One region of the Enterococcus casseliflavus genome, then DNA from elsewhere that is predicted to be linked to it. Evidence: a T-box and tRNA genes for the amino acid it is inferred to sense, from the RefSeq annotation. Region 1 holds a T-box; the other regions hold tRNA genes.
What was found. A T-box is a leader RNA that pairs with one kind of tRNA and senses whether it is charged. The one in region 1 lies ahead of argS (arginine--tRNA ligase), so its partner is inferred to be a tRNA-Arg.

Region 1 (10,206 bases):
AACACCACCTTGTGCAAACACCAACCCAGTGAATAAGACCAAGGATAAAATAAAGTTGTTCATCGGTCCAGCAAAATTCGTCAGCATTCGCTGCCAAAGCTTTGCGGACTGGAATTGAACGTCTTTAGGTGCGATCCGAACTTCAACGCCATCTTCATGGATGATCGTTGCATCATGATCCACAGCGTACGTAATCGCTTCTTGTTCATTGCCATTGATGAACCCTGTGATCGTCAACTTCTCCTCCAAGTCAAAGTCGGTCACTTCCATAGGGATCGCTTGCGGCAATTGGATCTTTTTGCTCGTATTGATTTTGATAACTTTGCCAGTTGCATCTTGAACCAAGGAGACTGGCATACCTGGTGTTAATTCTGTTTCATCTTCACCCCAGCCCGCCATTTGGACATACCCGCCTAATGGCAGCATCCGAATCGTGTAGGTCGTCCCATCTTTCGCTTGATGCGCGAACAATTTAGGCCCCATACCGATGGCAAACTCTCTTACTAAAATACCTGCCCGTTTTGCAAAGAAGTAGTGTCCAAACTCGTGAATCACTACCACTACGGAAAAGATAATGATAAATACAAGTATCGTTTTCATGCTCGTTCCTCTCTTTCACAGCATCCCTCTCATTCAGGGCAGCCTTTCCTTATTTTATCACACCGATTCCCGTTGAGGAACTCACATTCCCGTTGTAACAAGAATTTAAAAAAAGAAGCGCAAGCCAAGCCTGCACTTCTAAATAATTTCTAAAAAACACCGAATAAATACATGATTGGAAACACAAACAGCATGCTATCGAAGCGATCCAAGATCCCGCCATGTCCTGGCAAAAGATTGCCTGAATCCTTCACGCCATAATGACGTTTGATTGCCGATTCCACTAAATCCCCGAATTGACCAGCGATCGAAAAGAGGACCGTCAATAAGATCATGATGGCACTACCATGTCCAAAATAATCTTTCCCTGGAAATGCTAGCAGATACAGACCGGCTACGACCACCGCAGCAGCAATCCCGCCTAGGGCCCCTTCGATCGTTTTATTAGGGGAAATCTCTGGCCATAATTTTCGTTGTCCGTAACGCCGTCCCACCATGTAAGCCCCAATATCCGTTGCCCACACGATAAACAGACCGAAAACTAAAACGACTAAGCCATCTGTTGCTGAACGTGCCGTCAAGAAACGTTCAAACCCGACACCCGTATATAAGCTGACGATCACTGGAAAACCAGCTTCATCGATGGTATACGTATTTTTAGAAATAACCGCGATCCCTAGTAATAAAAGGACGATTACATAATACAAGGCACTTTTATCTGTGCCCTCTGGCAAAAAGAAAAACCAGCGTTCTTGAGGTAAAACTAAAATCACCGCACCGATGATTGAAAGAATTCCTTCAAAACTGAAAACAGCTAGTCCTTTCATCCGAAATAATTCATAAACACCGATCCCTGCCATCGCTGCTGCCAGCAATTCGACGGCAATGCCGCCAACGTAAATAATTGGCAGGAAAAAGGCTAATGCGACGACCGCAGTGATTACACGTTGTCTCACTCTTCTTCCTCCTTCGTTTTCAAACCGCCAAAACGCCGGTTTCGTTGTTGAAAGCTCCCGATCGCATCTTCTAGTAAAGCAGCATCGAAATCAGGCCAGAGCGCTTTCGTAAAGAATAATTCGCTGTAAGCAATCTGCCATAACAAGAAGTTGCTGATACGTTCTTCGCCACTCGTGCGAATCACCAATTCAGGATCACGTAACGCGTTTGGCAAAAAACCAGTCATCAAATGTGTCGCCAGCATGTCTTCCGTGAGCTTGGGCAGGGCTTCCTCCGAAGCTGCAAGCTCTTCATAAAGGGCTTGGACCGCAGTCAAAATTTCTGCGCGGCTGCCGTAATTTAAAGCAAAATTCAAGATCATCCCAGTATTATCTTTGGTTTGGTCAATCGCTCGCTTGACCGCTTCTTGTGTATGCGCGGGTAAAGATTCCGTGAACCCCATCACTTTGACTTGAACATTTTCTTTGATCAGCTCAGGAACAAACGTGTCGAAAAAGTCGACGGGCAGTTGCATCAAAAAGTCCACTTCTTCGTTTGGCCGTTTCCAATTCTCTGTTGAGAACGCATAAAGAGTCAATACTTTCACACCAAGGTGTGAAGCATGTTTCGTGATCTTTTTTACCGTCTCCATGCCTTCTTTGTGACCAGCTACTCTTGGCAAGCGCCGGTTTTGCGCCCATCTGCCATTGCCATCCATAATGATCGCGATGTGTTGGGGAATCGGCAGTGATGGATCAAATTCATGTTCAGCCGCTTCTTTGATATATTTGTCTTTTTGTGGAAAAAAACGCAGCATCGTATTCGCTCCTCTTCCAATTCTTGAAATTCATCTTTTACATTATAACAATAATCAGATTTCTTGCCTATGAAAACCAAGAAAAGATTTCCATATTAAGAAAAAACAAAAAAACAGTCGTGATATTCAAGTACATACGGCACTTTCGACCATAAAAAAAGAGCCGCTGAAGCGACTCTTCGTCATTCCTTTTAAACCTCAAGTAGCTCTTGTTCTTTTTCAGCTGCGATCGCATCGATTTCTTTGATGCTGTTATCTGTAGCAGTTTGCACTTCTTTTTCAGATTCACGCAAATCATCTTCTGTGATATCGCCAGCTTTTTCTTGTTTCTTGTAAGCTTCCATCGCATCACGGCGAATGTTACGGACCGCGATTTTCGCATTTTCAGCTTCTTTTTTCACGTCTTTGGCTAATTCTTTACGACGTTCTTCCGTTAATTGAGGAATCACCAAACGAATGACTGTTCCGTCATTGGCAGGCGTGATACCAATATCACTTTGCATGATAGCTTTTTCTACTTCTTGGATCATTGTTTTGTCAAAAGGTGTGATCATCAAAATTCTTGCTTCTGGAATCGTAATTGAAGCCATTTGGTTCAAGGGTGTTGGTACACCATAGTAAGTAACCATTACGCGGTCTAAGATGCTCGCGTTCGCGCGGCCAGCACGGATTTGTCCTAATTCCCGCTGCAAGTTTTCTGCTGCTTTTTTCATTTTGTCTTTTGCTTCTGTTAAAATTTTGTCAGCCATGTTATTTCCCCCTTACTGTCGTTCCAATATGTTCACCTAAAATGGCGCGGCGAATGTTTCCATGCTCATTCAAGTTGAATACGACTAATGGAATATCGTTGTCCATACTTAATGAACTTGCGGTTGAATCCATTACTTGCAATCCTTTAGAAATGACTTCTAAATGGGTCAATTCATCAAATTTCACAGCACTTTGGTCCGTTTTAGGATCTGCTGAGTAGACGCCATCAACATTGTTTTTCGCCATCAAAATGACATCAGCGTTGATTTCAGCTGCCCGTAAGGCTGCGGTCGTATCAGTTGAGAAATAAGGGTTTCCTGTTCCGCCTGCAAAAATGACGACCCGCCCTTTTTCTAAGTGACGTTCTGCTCTGCGACGAATATAAGGCTCTGCGATTTGACGCATTTCGATCGAAGTTTGGACACGCGTTGGTACACCAGCATTTTCTAGCGTGTCTTGTAATGCTAAAGCATTCATCACAGTCGCTAACATGCCCATGTAATCAGCTTGTGCTCTTTCCATCCCCATTTGTGCGCCGATTTGTCCACGCCAAATGTTTCCGCCGCCGACCACGATCGCCATCTGTACGCCTAATTCGTGGACTTCCTTGATCTCTTTAACGATCTCTTGGATCGTCGGTGGTTTGATCCCAAAGCCTTCGTCACCCGCTAATGCTTCACCACTTAATTTTAATACAACACGTTGATATTTTGGTTTGCCCATCATGATTCCTCCGTACATTCTCCAATACTATTGTAGCATATTGGTGCTCTTTCGTTGAAAATTATCTACACTATTTCTTCAAAAACCGTTTTTGCTTAAAAAAAGGGAGCGCACTTCCATGCGTTCCCATCTGTTCGAGGAACAGAATTATTTTTTCACTTGGCTCATTACTTCTTCAACGAAGTTGTCTTCGCGTTTTTCGATACCTTCGCCGACTTCAAAGCGGACAAAAGATTTCACAGTTGCGCCTTTTGATGCAACGTATTTTTCAACCGTCATATCTGGGTCTTTAACGAATGGTTGGTCAACCAAAGCGATTTCTGCTTTAAATTTCTTCAAGCGTCCTTCAACCATTTTTTCAACGATGTTCGCTGGTTTGCCTTCGTTCAATGCTTGTTCTGTCAAGACTTGTTTTTCATGATCCAATTCTTCTTGAGAGATTTGTGCTTCGTTCACGTAGCGAGGGTTGATCGCTGCAACGTGCATTGCAACATCTTTCGCAACTGATTCGTCAGTTGTTCCTTCAAGAACAGTCAATACAGCAATACGTCCGCCCATGTGTAGGTAACCGCCGAAAGCAGCATTGTCATCTTTTTCAACAACTTCAAAACGACGGAAGCTGATTTTTTCTCCGATTACTTGTGTTGCTTCGATCAACGCAGCATCCATTGTGCCTTTAGAAGTTTCTAATTTTAAAGCAGCATCCATATCAGCTGGTTTGTTTGCTGCGATTACTTCAGCGATTTCTTTTACTAAGTCTTGGAACATTTCGTTTTTAGAAACGAAGTCAGTTTCTGAGTTCACTTCAACGATTGCTGCTGTGTTGCCGTTGATCGCTACAGATGCTAAACCTTCAGCAGCAATACGGTCGTTTTTCTTCGCAGCTTTTGCCATACCTTTTTCACGTAATAAGTCTACGGCTTTTTCGATGTCGCCTTCTACTTCAACTAATGCACGTTTTGCGTCCATCATTCCTACACCAGTCATATCGCGTAATTCTTTTACTAATTTAGCTGTTACTTCTGCCATTTTTTGTTTCCTCCTAAATGTTTTTAAACAAGATTGCTTGTCTTTAAAAAAAGCTGTTTCAAAGGAGAGTGAGGCTTGGCGCCTAGCCTTTGAAACAGCTCCATCATTTATTATTCAGCTGATGCGTTGTCGCCTTCGACAACATCAACGATTTCTTCGATTGAAGTTGCGTTTTCTGTTGATTCAGCAGCAAAATCTTCTTCTGCTACTTGGTCTTCGCCTTGGTTACCTTCGATGAAAGCATCTGCCATTTTCGCAGTGATCAATTTAACGGCACGAATAGCGTCATCGTTTGATGGGATAACAACATCGATTTCGTCTGGATCACAGTTTGTATCGACCATAGCTACGATCGGGATATTTAATTTGCGTGCTTCTTGGATCGCGATACGTTCTTTACGTGGGTCAACAACGTACATTACATCTGGAATTCTTGGCATATCAGCGATACCGCCTAAGAATTTTTCAAGACGTTCGCGCTCTTTGTTCAAGCCAACGACTTCTTTTTTAGGAAGAACAGCAAATGTGCCATCTTCTTCCATTTTGTTGATTTGTTTCAAACGAGCAACACGTTTTTGGATTGTTTCCCAGTTTGTCAAAGTTCCACCTAACCAACGATGGTTAACATAGTATTGACCTGAACGGATTGCTTCTTCTTTGATTGCTTCTTGTGCTTGTTTTTTAGTACCTACGAACAATGCAACGCCGCCTTCTTCAGCAACATTTTTCATGTAGTCGTAAGCTGCGTCTACTAATTTCACTGTTTTTTGCAAATCAATGATGTAGATGCCGTTTCTTTCTGTGAAGATATATTTCTTCATTTTTGGGTTCCAGCGACGAGTTTGGTGACCAAAGTGTACGCCGGCTTCTAGTAATTGTTTCATTGAGATTACTGCCATGTTGTGTTTCCTCCAATTTGGTTTTTTTGTTTTCCTCTCTTGCTCTTTTACTCCTTGAAGAACTGAATCGATCAGCACCGCTTCGCAGATGGAACAAGATGTGGGATTGACGTGAAAAACTCACGCCTTAAACAGTATACAGTAGCTAAAAAAGAAATGCAACTGATTCAAATGAAAAAACTACGATTCGTGGTCCAGCTTTTTTTTAACGTTCTAATTCTTTTCTTATTATATCTAGGTTTTTTCGGCTTTATCTGCTATGATAAGGCTGACTTAATCAATCATGCTTAAAGGAGTTTACCTATGCGAAAAGCTGATCGCCATTTACTTATTAGACAAATCATTACTGAACATACTGTACGCACGCAAGAAGAATTATTGCAGCAATTGGAAGCCCAAGGCGTCTCCGCCACGCAAGCGACCATCTCTCGCGATATTCGTGATTTGAAAATCGTGAAAGTGCCCGATGAAACAGGTCAGACGAAGTTTGTCATTTTTCAAGGAATGCAATCGTCAGAAGATGAAAAAGAAGAAGAGCAGCGTTTGATACAGATGATCGAAGACGTTGTCACTAAAGTAGATCGTGTGCAATTTATGACGTTGATCCATACCGTTGCGGACAATGCGCCTTTGCTTTCGGCTGCGATCGATGAAGTGACTATGCCAGAAAAAGTTTGCTCGTTGGCGGGCTTTGATACAGTAGCGGTGATTTCCCGCAGCGACGAAGATGCCGAAACTTTTTATCAATTTATCAGAAACCACGCGGTCTTATAAGACACCGAACAAATGTGACCTATCTGTATTTTTACTACAAAAAAGCTGTGTCCTTGTCGAAACAAGGACGCAGCTTTTTTTGTTACATTTTGTCGGGTGCATGTAAACCAAGCAACCGTAAATCTTCTTTTAATAAGGTCGTTACTGCATAAACTAGAGCCAGACGTGCGTCTTTTTCCGCATCTTCAGCTAAGATTTTCACATTGGCGTAATACTTATTAAAAGCCTGTGCCAATTTGATGGCATGTTTAGCAATGACGGATGGTTCATATTTTTCTGCTGCTTGCAGCACGGTTTCTGGGTAGCGCTGAATCAATTTGATGACTTCCCAGCTCTCAGTATCTGCCAAGGCCAGACTGCTGACAGCAGCAGGATCAAAGTCGGCTTTTTCAAGAATGCTCATGGCACGGGCATGAGAATATTGCACATAGGGTCCGGTCTCTCCTTCAAAACGGACAACTTCTTCTAGCGTAAAGTCGAAATTATTCAAACGGTCATTTTTCAAGTCGTGGAAAACGACTGCCCCGACACCGACTTGTTTTGCAACTTCTTCTTTGTTTTCAAGCGTTGGGTTCTTTTCAGTGATTTGTTCTTTCGCTGAATCGATCGCTTCATTCAATACTTCTTCTAAAAGAACGATCTTCCCTTTTCTCGTAGATAATTTTTTCCCATCTTTGGTGATCAATCCAAATGGTACGTGGGTCATATCATCTGCCCACTCAAAGCCCATTTCCTTCAAAACAGCTTTTAATTGCTTGAAGTGATAACTTTGCTCATTTCCTACCACGTACAATGATTTGGCAAAATTGTAGGTCCGTTTGCGGTACAGCGCTGCGGCCATGTCCCGTGTGATGTAAAGAGTCGCACCATCGGATTTGCGGATCAAGGCTGGATTTAAGTCATACGCAGCCAAATCAACGATCTCTGCCCCTTGGTCTTCTTTCAACAAGTGTTTTTCCTCTAATAATTCCACGACTTCTGTCATTTTATCATTATAGAAAGCTTCGCCATTCAATGAATCAAAGGAAACTTCCAACATATCATAGATTTTATTGAATTCTTTTAATGATTCATCACGGAACCATTGCCACAAATCCATTGCTTCTTGGTCACCATCTTCTAGTTTCTTGAACCAAGCTCTCGCATCATCTTCTAATTGTTTATCTGTCTCGGCAGCTTCGTGAAAATCAACATACAAACGCAACAGTTCGTTGATTGGTTCCGCTTTGACCGCTTCTTCTGACCCCCATTTTTTATAGGCCACGATCAATTTCCCAAATTGTGTGCCCCAGTCGCCTAAATGGTTGATGCGAATTGGCTGGTAACCGATTTTTTCTAAAATAAAGCCGATCGAGTTACCGATCACAGTGGAACGCAAATGCCCCATTGAGATGGGTTTGGCAATATTTGGTGAAGACATATCGATGGGTACTGCTTGCTGATTGCCGATGGTTTGATCGCCAAAATGATTTTTTTCTTTGAGAACCATCTCTAAGACGTGGGCAGAGATTGCTTTTTTATCCATAAAGAAGTTTAAATATGGACCGACCACTTCAATTTTTTCAAAAGACGCTTGATCGATTTTTTCTGCTAAGTCTGCGGCAATTTGCTGCGGCGCTTTCCGATAGACTTTTGCTAGCGAGAAGGCTGGGAATGCCACATCCCCATGGTCAGCTGACTTTGGATTTTCCAGTAATTGCTGAACTTGTTCGATCGATAGATCTTCTTTTACTACTTGATGGATGGCTTGTGCGACGATTTCTTTGTTATTCATAGTATCCCTCCTATAATGACTGAGCCCATGTTTTGATGAAAAGTTGTTTGAAGCAAGCAAACAGCTGTATGTTTTTCATGCAAGAAATGATTGATAAAAACAAAAAAGCCTCTAGCGCATAACATGCACTAGAGACGAGATTTCCCGCGGTACCACTCTGATTGTCCTTTTCGGACCTACTTTTTTCTGATAACGGCAGAATTCCGTTTGCTTGGCAAATTCTCACAAGTGCGTTTCACAATCTGATCAATTCGGCTTCCACCACCCCGAACTCGCTAACTGATACTCGAATCGCTACTTCTCTTGTTTCATCAAATCAAGGCTATTTACTTCCCAGAAAGTATAGCAAAGAAATGTTTGTTTGGCTAGCGAGATTTTGGCATTTTCAAAAAAAATTATTTTATACTTTAGGAATAAATAGATCTCCAGCAGTCACTGCCATGATCGCTTTGATTGAGTGCAAACGATTTTCGGCTTGATCAAATTGACGGGCATACTTACTGCGAAAGACCTCATCAGTGACTTCCATCTCAGAAATTCCATACGCCTGCGCTGCTTTTTTGCCATACGTGGTCTGATCATCATGAAATGCTGGCAAACAATGCATAAAAATCACTTGATCGTTTTGTGTTTTTTTCATCAACGATTGGTTGACTTGATACGGCACCAGCTGTTCGATCCGCTCTTGGAATTTTTCTTCTTCACCCATTGATACCCAAACATCGGTATACACGACATCAGCGCCTAGAACACCTTGATCCACATCATCAGTCACCAAAATCTTTGCGCCCGATTGCTTGGCATAGGCTTGTGCCTGTGCGATGATGGTTGCTTCTGGCTGCAAGACTTTCGGAGTGACGACATGAATATTGACCCCTAAAATCGCACTGGTCACTAATAAAGAATTAGCGACATTGTTGCGCCCATCCCCACAGTATGCGATGGTCAAGCCAGTCAGCTCACCGAAGTTTTCTTGAATGGTTAAAAAGTCAGCAATCATTTGCGTTGGATGCCATTCATCCGTTAAGCCATTCCAAACAGGTACGCCTGAATAGCTGGCCAGATCTTCGACAACCTGTTGACTAAAGCCGCGAAACTCGATCCCGTCGAACATGCGGCCGAATACTTTGGCGGTATCTTCAACAGATTCTTTAGACCCCAACTGAATATCATTGGCCCCTAAAAATTCCGGATGTGCCCCCAGATCCACCGCTGCAACCGTAAAGGCTGCTCGCGTCCGTGTCGAATTCTTTTCAAACAGAAGTGCAATATTTTTTCCTTCTAAGTAGCGATGTGGTTGATTGTTGGCCTTCATCCCTTTCAAGTGCTGGGAAAAATCAATCAAATATTGTAGTTCTTCTTTTGTAAAATCCTTTTCTGCTAAAAAACTGCGTCCTTTAAAAACCGATGTCATTGCATACCCGCCCTCCAATTAACTAATAATTATACATTATGATATCAAATAATGAAATAAAATACAACAAAATCTTCTGTTTGCTCATAAAGAAACTAAAAAAATACACCTAAGAACGGATCTTAGGTGCAATCATCTTAAGAAATCGTATGGGCAAAGCTGACACTTGGATCAGCATTCAATGAAAGATCTGCTAAGCGCTGCTTTTTCAACGCAACATGGGCATAGGCACCAATCATGGCCGCATTATCTCCGCAAAGACGCAACGGTGGAATCAACAATTCCACTTCCGGCAATTCCTGCATCGCTTTTTGTAAAGCGTCACGCAAGCCTTGATTCGCCGCGACTCCCCCAGCAACGATCAGCTGGTTTACAGGATAAGCTTGGCATGCCCGCAACGTTTTGTGAACCAATACTTCGACAACGCTGGCTTGGAAACTAGCTGCTAGATTTTCTACTGACAAAGCTTCCTCTCTTTGCTGTGCATTAT
Region 2 (10,206 bases), 1.0 Mb from region 1:
CCATTTGTTCTACTTCCTCAGAGTATCAAATGAATATAAGGTTTGTGTTGTCAACGTGTAAAGATTCTGTTAACAGCAAAAGGAACTTTGTGAACAACAAAGCATGGACATACTCGTCATTCTTACCCCGAGTGCACAAATTTTCTTGAAACGTCTAACCAGAAGATGACCGCACACTTTTTTTTACGAAACAATACAAAAAAAGCAGAGGATTCCCTTAAGAACCTCTGCTTTTGACCTCATTCTCTTACTGTAAAAAGAGTCATTTACCCTTGATCCGTTGGCAGCTGCAACAAGAGTACATGCTCGTTCTCAATCATTTCACCCGTCAAAACAAAGCCATTGCGTTCGTAAAGCTTCGTTGCGATCTCGTTGCCATCCACAGCGGAGATCCTTAATTCTTGCGCTTGGATATGGGTTTTGAACCAATCTAACCCAGCAAGAAACGCCTGAGTGCCTAACCCTTGATTTTGGAAATTTTCTGCGATCATAAACCGCTCGATCCACCACGAAGCTTTTGGATAATCCTCATCTGCCTCGTAAAAACTAAATAGGATAAAGCCAACCATTTCCTCACCATTGTATAGGGCAAATGCCTGACGAGGTTCCTCATAGATCGCCTCTAACATTGAGTACCAATTGGGCGCAACAAAGTCTTCTTGCTCCTTCGTTGTCTTCAAATTCATGCACGCACGATAGTTTTCTTTCGTGATTTCTTTTAATTGAATCATTGCTTCGCTCCTTATCTAAGCCATTATAAATAACTATTTCGTTAAAACGGTTTCATCGGTGTATAAAAAAACACCCAGGTTACTTTTACGTAATCTGGATGTCATTTTCTTATGCTTCTTGCGCTACTGGATAAACAGATACTTGTTTTTTGTCGCGGCCTTTACGTTCGAAACGAACAACGCCATCAACTTTTGCAAACAATGTATCATCTCCACCGATACCTACGTTTACCCCTGGGTAAATTTTAGTACCGCGTTGGCGATAAAGGATTGATCCGCCTGAAACGGTTTGACCGTCAGCACGTTTCGCACCTAAACGTTTTGATTGAGAGTCACGTCCGTTAGAAGTAGAACCCCCACCTTTTTTGTGAGCGAAGAATTGCAAATTCATTTTCATCAACATGAGATGCACCTCCTAGTTTTCTTTAGTAGTTTTGATTTGGATATAATCGTTGTACTCTTCTTGAACTGATTGCAAGCCGATCAACAAATTTTCTAAAAGAATTTGTGCGATATTCGACTGCTCTTGGGTTAAACGAGAAGGCAGTGTGACTAATAAGTACCCACCATTTTCGTTATCTGCTTCAACTTTTGGCGCAACGCCAGCCAAAGCATCGATCCCATTGACTGCACTGATCGCTAAAGCGGATGCTGCAGCACAGACGATGTCTTTGCCGTATTCTCCTGCTTGTGCGTGTCCAGCTAGTTCAAAAGAAACAATCCGACCAGAGTCATTTCGTTTGAATGTCCCTTTGATCATATTCGTTACCCTGCTTTTCGTAAGAATTAAGCGTTGATCGCGTCAATAACAACTTTTGTGTAAGGTTGACGGTGACCTTGTTTACGGTGTGAATGTTTTTTAGGTTTGTATTTGAAAGTTACGACTTTCTTTTGTTTGCCGTGTTTTTCAACAGTCCCTTCAACAGTTGCTCCTGCAACGATTGGGGCACCCACTTTTGTTGATTCGCCACCTACTAAGATAACTTCATCAAAAGTAACCTTTTGTCCAGCTTCAACGTCTAATTTTTCAACGTAGATTGCTTGACCCACTTCAACTTTTACTTGTTTCCCACCAGTTTTGATAATTGCGTACATGCTCTACAGCACCTCCTTATAATATACTTAGACTCGCCATCCCAAGTGACTTTCGTACTTACTACTTGTTCTGTGCGGTTGTAGCTGTGGAGTCCACAATTACAACAGATTAACTTTATCAAAATGTTTTCCTAAAGTCAATCACTAATTAAGGAAAAGACAGAATTCTTTTGCTACTAGTCATTTCCTTTTGTGCATTTTTTGTTTTCTATTACTATAGAAGACAGAGCACAAGTGAAACAGAATTGGAGGAGTTTTCATGCAATACCCCAAAGAATTAGCCACTGCCGTTCAACAGGCGTCCCGCAGTTATCCGTTGGAAGGATTTGTTCCCGGTCAAGGACCGCTGCAGCCCAAATTGATGATCGTTGGGGAAGCCCCTGGTCGAACCGAAATCGAGAATTTTATTCCTTTTAGCGGACAAGCAGGAAAAGAATTGATGAAATCGTTGGCTTTAGCCGGTTTGACCCGTGAGGATGTCTACATCACCAGCGCTGTTCGCAGCCGCCCATACTCCGTCAAAGAACGGATCAACAAGCGCAGCGGTGCCCATGAGATCGTCCATCCCAATCGGACACCTACCAAAAAAGAAGTCTTGCTACACGCACCGCTGCTTGACTACGAGTTGTCCGTTGTAGATCCGCCTGTCATTGCAACTGTTGGCAATATCGGACTGCAGCGATTATTAGGCAACGCCTATTATATCAAAGATCACCATGGCGAAGTGATCCGTTCCAAAATACAAGAAAGCAATCCAACAAAAGATGGCTATCAATGGTCGGAAAAAGAATATTTGATCGTGCCGATGTATCATCCCGCTGCGATCTTTTACAATCGAACGTTGACTCCGCAAATCGAAGCCGATTGGCGAGGGTTAAGAAACATCCTCTCACAAATACCAGCCGACGAATAACGACCAGTCCCCTAGCCCTACTGCCAATACGCTGGAATCGTCTGCTCATAGGCGGTGATTTTCGCCTCTTCCTGCAACGTGATACTGATCTCATCGAGACCGTGGATCAATTTATGTTTCCAGGTAGCATCGATTGCAAAGAAATGCTCCTCCCCAGCAACGATCACACATTGCCTCGGCAAGTCGATGCTGATTTTTTCAGAAGCAGGCAGCGAGGCGATCCTTTGGCGAACATCCAATGGCAGCTCGATGGGCAGCAGCCCGTTTTTGGTGGCATTCATATAGAAAATATCACCGAAGCTGCCAGCAATCACGGCTTTAAAGCCGTAATCCAACAGCGCCCATGCCGCGTGCTCTCGAGAAGAGCCAGAACCAAAATTATCACCAGTGACGAGGACTTGAGCGGTCTGATATGCTGGATCATTCAAGATAAATGCTGGATTAGGCTTGCGTTGCGGCAAATAGCGCCAATCATCAAATAAAAATTCGCCAAAGCCCGTTTTTTCAACGCGCTTCAAATAATTTTTCGGTAGGATTTGATCGGTATCGATATTGTCATTCATCAAAGGCAGCGTCGTACCTTCAAATTGCGTAAAAGCTTCCATTAACCAACACCTCCAACCACTTCTCGTACATCGACAAAGCGCCCATGAATCGCAGCTGCTGCCGCCATCGCTGGGCTACAGAGGTGCGTCCGCGCGTTTTTCCCTTGCCGTCCAACAAAATTGCGGTTTGATGTGGAGGCACAGTGGACGCCTTCTGGTACTTTATCAGGATTCATTCCTAAGCACATGGAACAGCCAGGCTCCCGCCATTCAAAACCAGCGTCAATAAAGACTTTGTCTAAACCGATCGCTTCCGCTGCTTTACGAACAGGGCGTGAACCAGGAACGATAATACCAGTGACCCCTGCTTTGATAGTTTGCCCTTTCAAAATCGCCGCTGCCTCTTGCAAATCAGACAAACGACCATTGGTACACGATCCAATAAAAATGTATTCAATGGGGATATCAGCAGCTGTCTGTCCAGGTTGCAGCGCCATATATTCATAGGCTTGCTGATCATTGTGATCCCGCACTTCAGGAAACGCTTCGCTGACTGGTACCCCCATTTCTGGATTGGTTCCCCAAGTGATATAGGGTTCTAAGGTTGTTGCGTCTAGGGTGATCAGGGCATCATAGTTGGCATCTTCATCGGTATAAAGGATTTGCCAATCAGCCACCGCACTGGCAAACGCTTGTGGCGCAAAGCGTCGATCCTTCACATAAGCAAAGGTCGTTTCATCAGGTGCGATCAAGCCCATTTTCGCCCCACCTTCGATCGACATATTGCAAATGGTCATGCGTTCTTCCATCGTCAGACTACGGATTGTTTCGCCAAAGAATTCTACGGCATAGCCACCACCAAAATCAGTGCCATGGGTCGCGATCAATGCCAAAATAATATCTTTGGCGTACACTCCCGGCTGCAGCTGACCGGTGATCTCAACTCCCATGCGTTTCGGTTTTGTCTGCCAAATCGTCTGTGTCGCAAAGACATGCTCCACTTCACTCGTACCGATCCCAAACGCGATCGCACCGAAAGCACCATGGGTGGCAGTGTGGGAATCACCGCAAACGATCGTTTTCCCTGGTTGGGTCAAGCCAACTTCTGGGCCAACCATGTGGACGATTCCTTGGTTGGCAGAGCCATTGTCACACAATTCGATCCCAAAATCACGACAGTTTTTACGTAACGTGTCCATTTGCTTTTTTGCAACCAGATCAGTGATGGTAAAAATATCTTTGGTAGGCACGTTGTGATCCATCGTTGCGAAGGTTTTTTCGGGACAACGGACTGTCCGTCCCGCTTGCCGTAATCCTTCGAAGGCTTGCGGTGTCGTCACTTCATGGATCATATGCAGATCGACATAAAGCAGCTGCGCTTGCCCTTCTTCTCCTGTGATGACATGCCGATCCCATAGTTTATCAAACAGCGTTTTCCCCATAATTGCTCACTCCTAACTGTGCAATAACCGCTTCTGTAAAGGCAGTTGTTGTTGCTGTACCACCTAGATCACGGGTCAAGATCCCCGCATTCATTACCTCGTAACAAGCACTTTCGATGGTATCCGCCAGCTCTTCCTCTTGAAAGGACTCTCTTAGCATCATGACGACAGATAAAATCATGGAAACCGGATTGGCGCAATTTTGCCCAGCGATATCAGGTGCAGAGCCATGAATCGGTTCATATAAAGAAACCCCTTCTGCGCCATGACTTGCGCTGGGCAGCACCCCTAATGACCCTGGCAAAACCGAGGCTTCATCACTTAAAATGTCGCCAAAGAGATTTTCTGTCACGATTACATCAAAGTCTTTGGGATTTTGGATGATTTTCATAGCGGCGGAATCAACATATTGATGAGTCAACTGACAATCTGGGAATTCCTGTGCCGTTTCTTCCGCTAATCGGCGCCAAAGTCGGCTAGTCGCCAACACATTTGCTTTATCGACAGAGAGAACCCGCTTCTTCCGCGTGCGGGCGATCTCAAAAGCTTTACGCAAAATCCGTCGAATCTCTGCTTGATGATAATGATTGATGTCGTAGGCTTCTTCAGATTTTTCTGCTTTTTCGCCAAAATAGATACCGCCAGTCAACTCACGAACGATGACAAAATCTGTCCCCCGAAGGATCGCTTCTTTAATGGGAGACAAAGCAATCACCGCATCAACTACTTTGATGGGCCGAATATTGGCGTATAGCCCTAACGCTTGACGCAAATCCAAAAGTCCTTTCTCGGGTGTTATCGGTGCGTTTTCCCAAACTGGATCACCAATGGCTCCTAAAAGGATCGCATCCGCCTGCTGGCAAGCTTGTAGTGTTTCTTGCGGCAATGGCTCTCCAGTAAGTGCCAGCGCCGCACCACCAAATGGCCGCTGGTCAAAATGAAAGCGTTGGAGATGGTCTGGACAAGCCGCTTTCAATACCGCAAGCGCACTGGCCATAATTTCTGGTCCGATGCCATCTCCTGCTAAAACCACGATCTTTTTCAAACAAGGACACCTCGATTCTTTAGAGCTGCGCTAGCCTGTACATAGGCTTTGGCTGACGCCTGCAAGACATCAAAGTCTAAGCCGATCCCGCTGATTTTTTCATTGGTTTCCTGGCATTCAATAACCACGTGCACTTCCGCTTGCGCATCTTCCCCACTGGTCAAGGCAGTGATCTCATAGTTCAACAACTTCGGCTGTTGCTGGAAAATCTGATCGATCGAGTTGTAGATAGCTTGAATACTGCCGGCACCGATAGCTGATGCCACTTGTTTTTCCTCGTCTTTGATGATAGAAACCACCGCTCCTTGATGGCCATTGGACACGTATTGCAGCTGAACTGACTCCAACTCGCAGCCATCTTCTTGGCTGCGGCCCTGGTCAGCCACCAACGCTAACAAATCTTGTTCGGTCACTTGCTTTTTCTTATCTGCCAACTCTTTGAAGCGTTTAAACAATTCATTGGTTTCTTCTTGGTCAAACTGGTAGCCCAGCTGCTGCATTTTATCGACAAACGCATGGCGGCCAGAAAGTTTGCCAAGAGGCAGTGAGTTGGTTTGTACGCCTACCAATTGCGGGGTAATGATTTCGTAAGTTTCAGGATTTTTCAAGACGCCATCTTGATGAATCCCAGATTCATGAGCATAGGCATTGCCGCCGACGATCGCTTTGTTTTTCGGTACCGTGATCCCAGACAAACGTGCCACCAGATCGCTGGTGCGTTTTGTTTCGTTTAACTTGATGTTGGAGGTAGCCTGATAGAAATCATTGCGAATATGCAACGCCAGCGCCACTTCTTCTAATGCGGTATTGCCCGCTCGTTCGCCGATCCCGTTGATCGTTCCTTCCACCCGATCAGCACCATTTTCGATAGCTGCCAGCGCATTGGCTGTCGCCATTCCCAAGTCATCATGACAATGGGAAGAAAAAATGATCGGCTGCTCACTCTTGATATTGGCGATCAAATAAGCAAAAAGCGCACCATATTCCGTAGGATTGGTAAACCCTACTGTATCGGGCACATTGATGATCGTCGCGCCGGCATCAATCGCTGTTTGAACCGCCTCAAGCAAGAAGGCCTTATCGGTGCGGGTGGCATCTTCTGGCGAAAATTGAACTTTTTCAAAGCGTTCACGGGCATAAGCCACATGTTCTTTGATGGAAGCGAGTACTTCTGCTTTCGTCATATTCAGCTTGTACTGGCGATGCACCTCACTCGTTGCTAAAAAGACATGGATCTGGGGATCGATGGCTTGATGAAGAGCTTCATAGGCACGATCAATGTCTTTTTTCTGACAACGGGCAAGTCCTGCAACGGTCATTTTCGTCACCGCCCCAGCAATCGCTTGGACTGCTTGAAAGTCTCCTTCTGATGCAATCGGAAAGCCTGCTTCGATCGTATCGATCCCCCATTTTTCTAATTGCAGCGCCAGTTGAACCTTCTCTTTTGTATTGAAGTTGACTCCCGGTGTCTGTTCACCGTCTCTCAATGTGGTGTCAAAAAACTGGATTTTTCTCATCACTATTTCCTCCTTGGCAGTGGTAGGGGCACGCTTGGCGCGACCTCATTCAAACAAATTGAAAAAATGGTATAAAAAAAGCACTCCATAAAGGGTTTCCTTCATGCAATGCGAATAGGACTCTTCAAATGATGCCTTAAAAAGGCGGGTCATAGAAAAAGAGTCCTTACGATAATAATAATAAAAATGCAGCTGTTTGTTTCAATCGTTTATCCATCGTCGTCACCTATCACTTTTTTTATCTTGTTATGAAGATACCAAACAGCAGGTTCCTCTGTCAACACTTTCCCCTGAATTTTCTGAATATTTCGATAAAAAGTTCGTTTTCACCCTGATGATGGGTTGCTTTTCTTCCTTGATGAAAATTTAAGCAGAACCTGACGAGATCTTCACAGGATTTTAACCAAACCTCCACATAACACCGTTATGATAGAAATATCCCAAAAATATTTTTCACCCCTTTATCCTGCCAGTCGTATGACTGGTTTTTTTGTTGTTCCAAAGACTCGAAAAGATTGAACTTAAGGTGAGTTATTCGTATAATAAGGGGCAGCGATAAATGAGGAGGATGAAGATGCGCAACGAAATGATGCATCGTCCAGTAGTCAAACCAGAACTAGTGGCGTTTATGCGTGAAAAACAAAAACAATTACCCGGCGAACTTGGTGAAATCGAGCAAGCCGCTCATGAAAAAGAAGTGCCAATCATCCCACATGAAACTGTGGTCTTTTTGCAGTTTTTATTGGGACAGCTTCAGCCAAAAGAAATCCTTGAGATCGGCACAGCGATCGGTTTTTCTTCAAGCTTGATGGCGCAATGTGTGAAAGAGGGGCATGTCACAACGATCGATCGCTTTGACGTCATGATCCGCAAAGCCAAAGAAACCTATGCTCGCTTAGGAAATGAAGACAAAATCACGCTTTTAGAAGGACAAGCGGCAGATGTCCTGCCTACATTGAGTGGGCCTTATGATTTTATCTTCATGGACAGTGCCAAATCGAAATACATTGAATTTTTGCCAGAATGTCTACGCCTGTTACGCAAAGGTGGCGTGTTGATGGTGGATGACGTGTTCCAAGCTGGAACGATTTTACAACCCATCGAAGACATCCCTCGCAACCAGCGAGCGATCTATCGCAAGTTGAATCTTTTCTTGGATACCGTGATGAACCATCCTCAGCTGACCTCCACCCTCGTCCCTTTAGGAGATGGCGTGATTCTCATTACGAAAGAAGCAGATAGCGTGATCCTTGAGGAACCTGAGAAAGGTTGAGGGCAGCTGCGCTTCCTTTTTTCAAAGAAAAAATAAGAAAAGGGCGAAAAGAGATTGACATTGCTGCGCCCTTTTTCTATAATGTTATTTGTTGCTGATTGATTTCAACAGCTTAGGCGAAGTGAGCATTCGCTGAAATTTATTTGTTCCAGTAGCTCAGCCGGATAGAGCATTCGCCTTCTAAGCGAACGGTCGGGGGTTCGAATCCCTCCTGGAACGTTATTTAACCGTCGAGAACCCTTGTTCTTGGCGGTTTTTGTTTGTTCTTGTGCCAAATTGATTTAGATTTTTGCCATAGCAATTTGGTGAATAATCAACAGCCTGTTTCCTTCCTCATCAAAAGCAATCAAACGATCGATTCCCATCCGCTTCAATCTTCAGCAAATTTCTTTCATTGGCATCATCGTTTCCGTGTTTATTCTAATTGTCAGCTGTTTGACATCAATGAAGAATCTGCCACAGGTACTTCCAATGCCGCTTTGGCTTGCTTCTTGCATCAAAAATGTTCCCTTGAAAAAGAAGTGTATCGCTTTGAACAAGGCAGCAATTTAGGTGAACCTTCTGAAATCTTTGTCAAACTAGCTACGTCCTCGCGAAAGGAAATCCAACGTGTTTATGTTGGGGGCAGAGGGCATTTTTGCGAGACAGTCACCATCGACACCGATACACTGGCATAATCACAACAATTTAGGCTGATCTTCCATCAGCCTTTTTTCCTCTTCACACATCGTGTTCTTTTTCCATAGCAGCCCATCAGTATCTCGAATACTAGTTTTCTCATAAAAAAAAGAACCCAACTCGGGTTCTTTCCTTCACCTTGATTTTCTATGAAATACCGACAAGTTCTGCTAACAGCTCACTGACTTTAGGCAGTGGCTCGTTCTGTAAGGCTGCTACGATTTTTGAACCGATCACTACCCCATCGCACACTCGGGCAAAGCGCTGCACGTCTGCGTGGGTCGAGACCCCGAAACCAGCTAGTACTGGAATCGGACTTTTTTCCGAAATGGCTTGCAAATGCTGATCCAGCTGTTCGTTGTATTGACGATCTTCTCCAGTGACACCGTTCACTGTCACAGCATAAACGAATCCTTCCGCTTCTTCGATCAGTGTCTGAATTCTGTCTGGCGGACTGGTCAAAGAGACCAGTGTGATCAGCGCGAGATCCGCCGCATCAAACGTAGGCGTTACTAGCGATCGATGTTCAAAAGGCAAATCTGGAATAATCAACCCTTTCACATTTGTCGTTTTTAACTCATTTGCTAACTGTTCAATCCCATAATGAAAGAATGAATTGGCATACCCCATCAATACCAGTGGAACCTCAGAATGGATCGTTTGCAGCAAAGCAATGATCTTTTTTAAAGTGGTCCCATTGGCTAATGCCTGCATTCCAGCTGCTTGGATGACCGCTCCATCTGCGACTGGGTCTGAAAAGGGCACGCCGATTTCAATGGCGGCTGCGCCATGTGTCGTCAATAGCTCGATTTCTGCCGGCAGGCGTTCCAGTCCGTTGGCACCCGCCATAATATAAGGTACAAACAAAGGCTTGCCTTGTTTTTGGCGCTCTTTTAGTTTCATCGTCAATGTTTTGCTGGTCATTTCGCTGCTCCTTTCCGATCTTTGATTTGTTGAACATCTTTGT
Region 3 (10,206 bases), 340 kb from region 1:
ATACGCAACTATTTCAGTCACAAAATCTTGCTTTTCATAAAATCGTCATAATTTGAAAAAGAGGAAAGGATCGATAAAAAAAAGGAAAGGCTTTGCTGCCTTTCCTACTCGTTAATAGTACGTTTTGCTTTACTCGAATCGTTTCCGCTTGGAAGAACCTGGGATATTCATAGCTTCACGATACTTTGCCACCGTTCGTCTGGAAATATCGATGCCCTGGGCTTTGAGGGCATCTGTCAACTTCTGATCTGACAATGGTTTGTTTTTATTTTCTTCATCGATCAGTGCTTTTAGCTGCTGTTTGATCGATGCCGTCGTCAGGTCATCACCGCTTTCTTGTGTCGAAACCTTCTGTCCAAAAAATAGTTTTAATTCAAACACCCCAAAGGAGGTTTCCAAGTATTTCCCGTTGACCGCTCGGCTGACCGTTGATTCATGAATCCCCAATTCTTCGGCAACTTCTCTTAAAACCAATGGCTTTAATGGGCGATCTGGTTGAGTGAAAAACTCCTTTTGCCGTGCAACGATCTGCACCCCGACACGATAGATGGTATCCCCTCGTTGCAGCAAGGTCTTTTTCAGCCACTCGAACTCTTGGGCTTTATTGTCTAAATAACTTAAGACCTCTGGATCACCGCTTTGCTTCAATTGATCAAAATATTGCTGCTGAAAGCGAACCTCTGGTAAGGCGCGTTTGTTTGATTTCACGATCGGCTGTCCTTTTTCAACCGTCACCCGCAGGTCAGGAACGATGTAAAGCCCATCGGTTGACCCAAACGCAGCCCCTGGTGTGGGGGTCAATGTTTGAACATAATCAAAGACCTTTTGGATCTCAGTTAATGGAATCTGCAGCGCTTTGCTGATTTTGTCCCACTTGCGCTCTGCCATTTCCGTAAAAAATTCTTCTAAAATGAGATAGGCCATTGGCGGCGCATAATCATCTCTTTCCGTTTGTAGCATCAAACACTCTCTTAGATCACGAGCACCGACGCCTGCTGGATCTAGCTGCTGGATCAAGGTCAAGGCATCAAGCATTTGGATTGGGGTCCCACCAACAAGTTTTCCAGCTTCTTCCAGATCAATCGTCAAAAAGCCGTTTAAATCAATGTACTCGACTAAAAATAAAACGATCGTCCGCAAGAAGGTATCTCGGTAGTTTAAATGCACTTGATCGATGAGGTATTCGAATAAAGACGTATGCTGGTCAGGGATCTGGCTTAAATAATCCATCAATTGTTCTGATGAGCCATTGCTTTTGCTTGGTGTGATGGGCGAATCATATTCCCCCAGATCAATCAATGGATTTTCTAATGCTTGGTTATCTATGAAGGACAATAATTCGTCTGCAGAAAATTGCAGCACTTGGATTGATTGCTGTAATTTCTGCGTCATAGCAAGCTTTTGCGTCTGTTTTTGTTGTTGTGAAAATTGCTGTTGAAATTTCATCATTCTACCTCTTGTTTTTTTCACTGAAATTGGTTAAACTAATATTTGTGCTTCGCGCCTTTAGTGTAGTGGATATCACGTAAGATTCCGGTTCTTGAGACGGGGGTTCGATTCCCTCAAGGCGCGTTTTTTCTTTTCGTTACAAGTATACTCGATTCAAATCAATAATTCAAAAGCACTTAGGGACCGCTGATGCGGTTCCTTTTTTTATTTGTATCTATGTAAGAAGACGAAATCGTCCTTCAGCGATTAAAAGCTGCTTGCAGCCCAAAGGCGAAAAAAAGAAGAGGATTACTCCTCTTCTTCCTCTTCATCCGCAAAATCATCTTCATCATCGTCATCGATAATGGTGAGATCTTCCTCAATGCTGTCAGGTAATTCTTCTTCATCATCGGTGCTATTGTCGGCGCCGATTTCTTGCAAGTCTGAATTGTATGCCGAGATTTCTTCATCCTCGTCATCATCATCATCAAAGAGATCATCTTCTTCGTCATCTGACAAATCAGTATCCTCAGGATCATCATCGTTATAATCGATTGCGTCTTCATCATCGTTGATAAAGGCATTGACTTTTTTACGTTTGCGACGACGTGGTGTATCTTCATCCTCGTCTTCGATGCCATGGTTGACTTCTTCATCGATCGAATCAATGGCGTACCATGAACGTAAGCCCCAACGATTGTCGCCTAAAGAAATAAAACTACCGTCGATATTCAAGTCTGTATAAAACTGCGCCAATGAATCACGAATCTCGCTGTCTGAAGTTTCAAGATAGTTTTGAATTTGGTTGACCAAATCAGAAAAATCCATCACGTCACCGCGCTGCTCTAAAATCGCATGGGCAACTTCAATCATCGACAATTCGTTTTTATTTACACCTTCAAATACATTAATTTCCAAACGGGACACGTCCTTTCACAGTCTACTCCTAATCATACAAAATTACGTCTCAAATTGCAATTTTTTCTTTCAATTTCCCTTTGATCAAGCGGTAAATTCTAAAGATAGTTTGTATTCGCCGACTTTGTCAGCAGCCATGAACAAGTCATAATCGATATCGATCTTTCCCGAATATGGACGGTCTTTCAAGCTAACGTGCAAGTGATTGGTGAAGGTGTGGAACATCATCAAGCCATACGGGGTTTGGTAGCTCGTCTCTAAACGTTCCTTATAAGAAAATTTCAAGCGCATGCGCATTTCCCCTGAGCGAATCAATTGAATCAATCCGTCTGGCATGATTTTCATCGTGACGGGAACGTCGGTGCCGTCTGGCTGGATCTCTTTGTAACGGATGTATAAGGTATCACCGATCTTGACTGCTTGTCCTTGCAGATCAAACAGAAAGTTTTCTGTTTCCCCTGCTTGACGTACATTGGTTGTTAAATGAATCGAGATTGGGATTCCTTTTGATAATTCTTGCATGTACGTGTGCCTCCTTTGAAGATTTCAGTTTCATTCTTGCTTTTTTTCATTCGTTTGTCAATCATTTCAGTTGATTCTCCTTGGTCTATTTCTTCATTGAAAATAAAAAAGCGAAAACAAAAGCAAGTTTTCATTCTTTTCTCCAAGTAATTTTCCAAGAATCGTATATAATAAGGATAACAGGTATTTTTAAAGGAGTTTAACCGATTTGACTATCTATATAATGGATCAAACCTTACCACGTATCCACAATCCTTATGAGCCGTTTGCTTTTACCGATGTTGCCACCGAAGCTGCTGGCAAACTGGAACAAGTTTATTGTCATTTTTGGCAGTTGTCCGATACGATGATTTTAGGAATGAAAGATACCCGGCTGCCTTTTTTGTTAGATGGTCTGCAGGTTTTGAAAGAAGCTGGCTATGCCTCGATCATCCGCAACTCAGGCGGGCTTGGGGTCATCAATGATGCCGGTATTTTGAATGTCTCCCTCATTTTCCCTAAACATTTGGCTGCCACTACGGATGCAGCCTATGAAATGATGGCGACATTGTTGCAAACAGCCTTTCCTGAGCGGACAATTTTGGCTTATGAAATTGCTGACTCGTATTGCCCAGGCACCTATGACCTGAGTATTGACGGAAAAAAAATTGCTGGCACAGCACAACGACGAATCAAAGACGGCGTGGCTGTCATGATGTATCTGAGCATCAATGGCGACCAACCAGCCCGCGGCTCTCTCGTTCGTCGTTTTTACCAAGTAGGTTTGAAAGAGCGCTTTGGTACAGATGGCTATCCAGCCGTCAATCCTGCGAGCATGACCACTTTAGAAGCAGCCCTCGGCCGTAAGTTTACCACACAAGAGGTGATTGACCGCTTGCAAAAAGCCCTGCTTTTCTTGATCACAGACCAATCCCTATATCCGCTTGAGTCACTGGATCAATGGCTTTCAGAAAATGACCTTAGCGAACAAATGCAGCAACGCTTAGCTGGCATGGAAAAGCGAAATCACCCAATAAAGGAGTTTAGCGATGAGCCTACCATATAAATATCAAACCTTAGCGATAGAAAAAGTGTTTCGTGACCCTGTTCACAACTATGTCCATGTGCAGCACCAAGTGATTTTAGACTTGATCAATTCCAAAGAAGTGCAGCGTTTGCGACGAATCAAACAACTAGGGACTGCTTCTTTCACCTTTCACGGAGCAGAACACAGCCGCTTTTCTCACTCCTTGGGGGTTTATGAAATCAGCCGCCGCATTTGCGATATTTTCCAACGCAATTATTCGATTGAAAAAGTTGGACCGAACGGCTGGGATGATAAGGAGCGTTTAGTGACCTTGTGTGCAGCATTGCTTCATGATGTGGGCCATGGTCCATACTCCCACACCTTTGAGCATATTTTCCATACAGACCATGAAGCCATCACAGTGGCGATCATCACTTCTCCTGAAACGGAAGTTCATCAGATATTGAACCGAGTGGAGGCTGGATTTCCTGAGAAAGTGGCAAGTGTCATCACTAAAACCTATCCAAATCCCCAAGTCGTTCAAATGATTTCCAGTCAAATCGATGCTGATCGGATGGACTACTTGCTGCGCGATGCTTATTTTACCGGCACTGAATACGGCACGTTTGATCTGACCAGAATTTTACGAGTGATTCGTCCGTACGAAGGCGGTATTGCTTTTTCTATGAATGGCATGCACGCTGTGGAGGACTACATCGTCAGTCGTTACCAAATGTATGTGCAAGTTTATTTCCATGCGAGTTCTCGAGGGATGGAAGTGATCTTAGCCCACTTGCTGGATCGTGCTGCAGAACTTTATCAAGTGGATCAGGAAATGTTTCAAAGCCATTCGCAACTGCTTCTCCCATTTTTAAAACAAGAATTCACTTTAGATGAATACTTGAAACTCGACGATGGCGTGTTGAATACCTACTTTACCCAATGGACGGAAGAGAATGATCCGATCCTCAGCGATTTAGCCAAGCGGTTCTTAAATCGTAAACCGCTAAAATCCGCTCGCTTTGACGATGAGACGCAGTTGCCGATGATTGAAGAAATGCAGGGACTGGTGGAAAAAGTCGGCTTCAATCCCCGCTACTATACTGCCATCAATTCAAGCTTCGATCTGCCTTATGATTTTTATCGACCAACTTCTGGTAAGCATCGGACACAGATCGAATTACAGGAAAAAGATGGTTCCCTTGTAGAATTATCCCAAGCCAGTCAACTTGTTGCAGCCTTAGCAGGACAAACCCAAGGTGACCAACGCTTTTATTTTCCAAAAGAAATGATTGACCCCAACATCCAAAATCACTATGATTTATTTGGAGAGACGTATCAAGAGTTTGCCAAGCACATTCGCAATGGTGCTTTGATCAAACCAAGCCACTAGGAGGAACTTATGAGTATCAAACTGATCGCCATCGATATCGATGGCACCCTGCTGAACAACGACCGCAAGATCACTCCAGCAGTTTACAAAGCATTAAAAGACGCAGAAGCACAAGGCGTGCGCATCGTTTTGTGTACGGGACGCCCCTTAACTGGTGTCCAAGATTTATTGAAGGAACTAGACTTATTTACGGACAATGATTTCGTGATTACCTACAACGGCTCTTTGGTTCAAAAAACCAAAAATCAAGAGATCATCTCTGAATTCGGCTTGTCCCAAGATGACTATCTCTTTGTTGAGATGACTGCGAGAAAATTAGGGGTTCACCTTCATGTAGAAACTGAGGATACCATGTATACCGCTAACCGCGATATCAGTCCTTACACGATTTATGAAGCCTTCTTAGTCAACATGCCATTGAAATATCGGACACCAGAAGAAATGACTGCTGACTTGAATATCATCAAAATGATGATGATCGATGATCCCGAAATACTGGATCAGATCATCCCACAATTGCCGAGTAGTTTGACCGACAACTACAATGTGGTTAAAAGTGCTCCTTACTTCTTGGAAGTCCTAAATAAACAAGCCCATAAAGGAGCTGCTGTCAAAAAATTGGCGGAGCACTTAGGCATCAAACAAGAAGAAGTCATGGCGATCGGCGATAATGAAAATGATTTAACCATGGTGGAATATGCTGGTATCGGTGTGGCGATGGCCAATGCTACTGAAAACGTGAAAAATGCCGCAGATGTCCTAACTGCTTCAAACGAAGAAGATGGTGTGGCAGAAGTAATCAACAAGTATGTTTTAGCAAATAACTAAGTGTAAAAAAAGTCAGGTTTCCATTTTATCGGAAGCCTGACTTTTTTATTTTGCCAACCACTGTTCAACTGCCCATTTATGGCTGCCGCGTTTCAATCGTTGGATCGCTTCTTCTGGCGTGTGCCATGACAACTGATTGGTTTCTTCTGTCGGTTCACAGACTTTTTTCCATTTGGTCATTAAATAGAAATAGCCGGGGTGATGGTAAAACGTGTCGCGATGGCGCGAATAGAAGTATTCAACTGCCTCCCCTAGATACTCAGCGATCTCTCCTTCAAATCCAAGTTCTTCTATTAATTCTCGCTGGATCGCTTCTTCTTTGCTTTCATTTGGTTCAATTTCACCGCCTGGTAAAAAATAGGCGCCGTTGGGTGCTTGCACCAAGATCACTTCATTTTTTTCATTTGGAAGAACGACATACGCCCCGTAGCGTGATTTGTATGGTTTTCCCGCTTCTTTTTCCCCGAACACAATTTCCTTTTCTGGCATGATTCCCTCCACCAACACTTTCTTTCCATTTTACCCTATGCCAATAGTCTGGACAAGCTGGAAATAACGCTCGGTTGTCTTTTATTCGTTACAAAAAGAGAAAATATGTTATCATACAACTATCAAGATCGAAAGGATGATTTACCCATGAAAATGGCTCACACATGTGTCCGCGTCAAAGACTTAACGGCTTCTCTAGATTTTTATCAAACTGCCTTTGGTTTTGAAGAATCTCGCCGTCGTGATTTTCCTGAACATAAATTTACTTTGGTTTACTTAACTTTGCCTGGTGATGATTACGAGCTAGAGTTGACGTATAACTATGACCATCCTGGCTATGAGTTAGGCGACGGCTATGGCCACATCGCCATCAGTACCGATGATCTAGAAGCGCTTCATGAGAAGCACCAAGCTGCCGGATTTGACGTCACTGACTTGAAAGGACTACCAGGGACTTCTCCATCTTACTATTTTGTGAAAGATCCTGATGGCTACAAAATCGAAGTTATTCGCGAAAAATAAAGCGAAGGTGATCGAAAAAAGGACCTCGTGTCCTTTTTTCTTTTTCGATTCATTTCGATTCATTTACTAGTAGAAAGGTTTGATCAAATGAAACCCATTATCGGCATCGCTGCCAATGAACGACCAATGATTGAAGAAGCAGAACATTGGTTGTCCTATACACCCAAAAATTTTGTGACCCATATCCAACAAGCTCAAGGCATTCCCCTATTATTACCAATGGGTGTCGTGGAAGATGCTGCGACTTACATCAGCAAAATCGATAAACTCTTGTTAGCCGGTGGTCACGATGTCTCCCCTGTTCACTATGGCGAAGATCCTCATCCATTGATTCAAGGTATTCATCCTGATCGTGATGTCTTTGAATTGGCATTGATCAAAGAAGCAGTGGCTCAAAACAAACCGATCTTTGGAATCTGCCGCGGCATGCAGTTACTCAATGTCGCATTTGGCGGGAGTTTGTACCAAGATCTCTCTTTGATCGATCACCCAACGATCAAACACGTGCAATTGCCGACGTTCTTTCAATTCCCTACACATCGGGTAAAAATCAAGGCAGACAGTCGTTTGGCTGCTCTTTTAGGCACAACCTATCACGTCAATTCTTTTCATCACCAAGCAGTCAAAACCGTTGCGGATGATTTCAACGTGATTGCCACCGCTCCTGATGGTGTCGTTGAAGCCATTGAATCCACCGCCTATGGCGCACCGATCTTCGGCATTCAGTGGCATCCTGAGCTAGCCGCTCACAAGCTGCCTTCTGAGCAATCGATCTTCAACTTTTTTGTGCAGGAATTCTAAAGGCTTGCACCTTGTTTTCTAGATTTTAGCGAATAAAAAACGCCCGATTACGAAAAGGATCGGGCGTTTTGCTTATTTCTCGTTTTTCATTAACACTAGTGATTGTTTTAGCGTTGCTAAAATGCCATTGTCGTTATAGATCAAGACATTTGATTTGTACATTTTTGCAGAAACCAGCATCAGGACAATTGTGGTAACAGCAAGGATCCCTACTGAAATCAATGCACCGCCGATACCCACAGTATCATTCGCAAGCCGTACTGGCATAATATAAGAGGACAAGAATGGGATATAAGAGGTTACTCGTAAAACAACGTTATGAGGATCCATTCCGCCTAGCACGATTCCAAGCATATACCCGCCCAATGAAAGATACGTCACTGGGATGATGGCTTTTGCCGTATCTTCTGCTTTGTTCACTAACGACCCGCAAAGGGCTGACAAGACCGAGTAGATCAAAATTCCTAAGAAGACGAAAACGATCGCAAACACCAAGAAGGGACCAAAAATGCCATCTGTCGAAAAGTTTGCCAACAAGTCTTTTACCATTGGGTTATCCTTGATCCAGAAATAGCTCCCACCAAAAATCGCAACATACGCAACTAGCTGGGTTGCTGCAACCATGATCACCCCAGTCAATTTGGCATAGTAATGGGTTTGCGCCCGTGTACTAGACAAAATGACTTCCATGATGCGTGTGCCTTTTTCAGAAGCGATCTCTTGTGCAATGATCTGTGCGTAAGTAATGATAAAGAAAAAGAGGATCACTGTTGCGATCATACTAACTACTGATTGCATCGCGGTATTGTCTTCCCCATAAGTCATTTCGCCATCTTCACCGAAGGAAACTTTTTGACGATCAAGCGGTGCGACTTCACTAAGGACTGCCACTTGCTCAGCAGTCAAGCCAAGCTCACTAGCTCTATAGGAAGACTGCAAACCCGTCAATAACTGTTGGATCGTCAGCTCTAAAGCTTGCCCCATCGAGGACTCGCTTAATAATTCCCCTTGCAGCGTATCCCCAGAAGCAGTAATAAGTAACAAAGCATCAGCATCTTTGTCTGCCATCTGTTGCTGCCCTTGTTCTTCGCTGTCAACAATTTCAAATTCAAAATCATCGCCGCTTTGGTCCACAAAGGTCTGCGCAATGGCTGGTTCATTCGCATAAACGGCAATTTTGTCGACACTGTTCATACCATCAGCAAAATAACCAATGAGATAAAATGCCCCCGTTGCAATAAATGGCACGAGAATCATAATCAAAAACGAAATTGATTTGATATTTTTTTTATAAACATCTAATGCGATTACCCAAAACTTACTCATTTATTTTTCCCGCCTTCCGCTTAAAGATTTCTTCTAACGTTGGCGGTTGTTGATTGAACATAGGGATATAACCATCCGCCGTTGCTAAATCAAATAAGGTTTTTCCTACTGCAGGATCAGCGATCGTAATATCATAGCTGCCATCTTCTCTGGCAAGAACTTCCTCGACACCTGCCACTGCCAAGAGCTGTTCTTTCGTCAAGTTGGATTCTAAATAGACTTTCGTCCGCCCAAAGGATTCACGAATTTCATGAACTTTTCCGTTTAAGACAGTTTGACCATCCCGCAGCATAATCAAGTGATCGCAGATTTTTTCCACATTATCCATATTATGACTGGAGAAAATGACACATGAGCCATTTTTTTTCAGTTCAATGATCCCATTTTTCAACAGTTCTGCATTGACGGGGTCTAACCCACTAAATGGTTCATCTAAAATCACCAATTTTGGTTCATGGATCAACGTTGAGATCAGCTGAACTTTTTGCTGATTTCCTTTTGATAGCGATTTGACTTTATCGGTTTTCTTGCCCTTGACTTTAAATTTGTCCATCCAATAGTCGATTTTTGGTACGATGTCTTCTTTCTTCTTGCCTCGTAACCGCGCGAAATAGATCAATTGATCTTCAATCGTTACTTTTGGAAACAAGCCGCGTTCTTCTGGCAGATAGCCGATAATATTGTATTCTTTTTCACTAATTTTATGGCCATCCCACAATACTTCCCCTTGATCGGCTTTCAAGAAATCCAAGATCAATCGGAATGTCGTCGTTTTACCAGCACCATTTTGACCAATCAAGCCCATGATCTGTCCATCATTGATGGTAAAGGACAATTGATCGACTGCTGTATAATCGCCAAATGTTTTTACTAATTGTTTTGCTTCTAACACATGCTCACCTTCCCTATCTAATAAAATATATCACTAAAGAAAAAGCCGATAACGGCGCCAATGATCGCTCCGACAAACATC

Region 2: it has a tRNA-Arg gene. The T-box ahead of argS (arginine--tRNA ligase) is inferred to sense a tRNA for this amino acid. The anticodon was not compared.
Region 3: it has a tRNA-Arg gene. The T-box ahead of argS (arginine--tRNA ligase) is inferred to sense a tRNA for this amino acid. The anticodon was not compared.

What each region holds. Positions count from the first base shown of each region.
Region 1 is NZ_CP119393.1:1,180,648-1,190,853, reverse strand. Features, by position in the region: gene rseP (RIP metalloprotease RseP) at 1-600, opposite strand, end outside; gene P0G38_RS05845 (phosphatidate cytidylyltransferase) at 750-1,556, opposite strand; gene P0G38_RS05840 (isoprenyl transferase) at 1,553-2,353, opposite strand; gene frr (ribosome recycling factor) at 2,545-3,102, opposite strand; gene pyrH (UMP kinase) at 3,104-3,826, opposite strand; gene tsf (translation elongation factor Ts) at 3,974-4,855, opposite strand; gene rpsB (30S ribosomal protein S2) at 4,966-5,754, opposite strand; gene P0G38_RS05815 (arginine repressor) at 6,058-6,528, shown strand; gene argS (arginine--tRNA ligase) at 6,611-8,302, opposite strand; T-box leader at 8,430-8,623, opposite strand; gene argF (ornithine carbamoyltransferase) at 8,703-9,716, opposite strand; gene tsaD (tRNA (adenosine(37)-N6)-threonylcarbamoyltransferase complex transferase subunit TsaD) at 9,854-10,206, opposite strand, start outside.
Region 2 is NZ_CP119393.1:2,202,593-2,212,798, forward strand. Features, by position in the region: gene P0G38_RS10720 (GNAT family N-acetyltransferase) at 267-731, opposite strand; gene rpmA (50S ribosomal protein L27) at 841-1,134, opposite strand; gene P0G38_RS10730 (ribosomal-processing cysteine protease Prp) at 1,147-1,491, opposite strand; gene rplU (50S ribosomal protein L21) at 1,518-1,826, opposite strand; ribosomal protein L21 leader region at 1,846-1,916, opposite strand; gene P0G38_RS10740 (uracil-DNA glycosylase) at 2,086-2,739, shown strand; gene leuD (3-isopropylmalate dehydratase small subunit) at 2,757-3,344, opposite strand; gene leuC (3-isopropylmalate dehydratase large subunit) at 3,344-4,726, opposite strand; gene leuB (3-isopropylmalate dehydrogenase) at 4,707-5,771, opposite strand; gene P0G38_RS10760 (2-isopropylmalate synthase) at 5,768-7,288, opposite strand; gene P0G38_RS10765 (O-methyltransferase) at 7,863-8,561, shown strand; tRNA gene P0G38_RS10770 (tRNA-Arg) at 8,707-8,780, shown strand; partial or broken gene P0G38_RS10775 (PhzF family phenazine biosynthesis protein) at 8,993-9,238, shown strand; gene trpA (tryptophan synthase subunit alpha) at 9,387-10,163, opposite strand; gene trpB (tryptophan synthase subunit beta) at 10,160-10,206, opposite strand, start outside.
Region 3 is NZ_CP119393.1:845,222-855,427, reverse strand. Features, by position in the region: gene rpoN (RNA polymerase factor sigma-54) at 130-1,449, opposite strand; tRNA gene P0G38_RS04085 (tRNA-Arg) at 1,501-1,572, shown strand; gene rpoE (DNA-directed RNA polymerase subunit delta) at 1,738-2,346, opposite strand; gene P0G38_RS04075 (YwiB family protein) at 2,431-2,868, opposite strand; gene P0G38_RS04070 (lipoate--protein ligase family protein) at 3,092-3,913, shown strand; gene P0G38_RS04065 (HD domain-containing protein) at 3,897-5,267, shown strand; gene yidA (sugar-phosphatase) at 5,277-6,095, shown strand; gene P0G38_RS04055 (NUDIX hydrolase) at 6,141-6,584, opposite strand; gene gloA (lactoylglutathione lyase) at 6,732-7,106, shown strand; gene P0G38_RS04045 (gamma-glutamyl-gamma-aminobutyrate hydrolase family protein) at 7,194-7,907, shown strand; gene P0G38_RS04040 (ABC transporter permease) at 7,980-9,233, opposite strand; gene P0G38_RS04035 (ABC transporter ATP-binding protein) at 9,226-10,125, opposite strand; gene P0G38_RS04030 (DUF2812 domain-containing protein) at 10,143-10,206, opposite strand, start outside.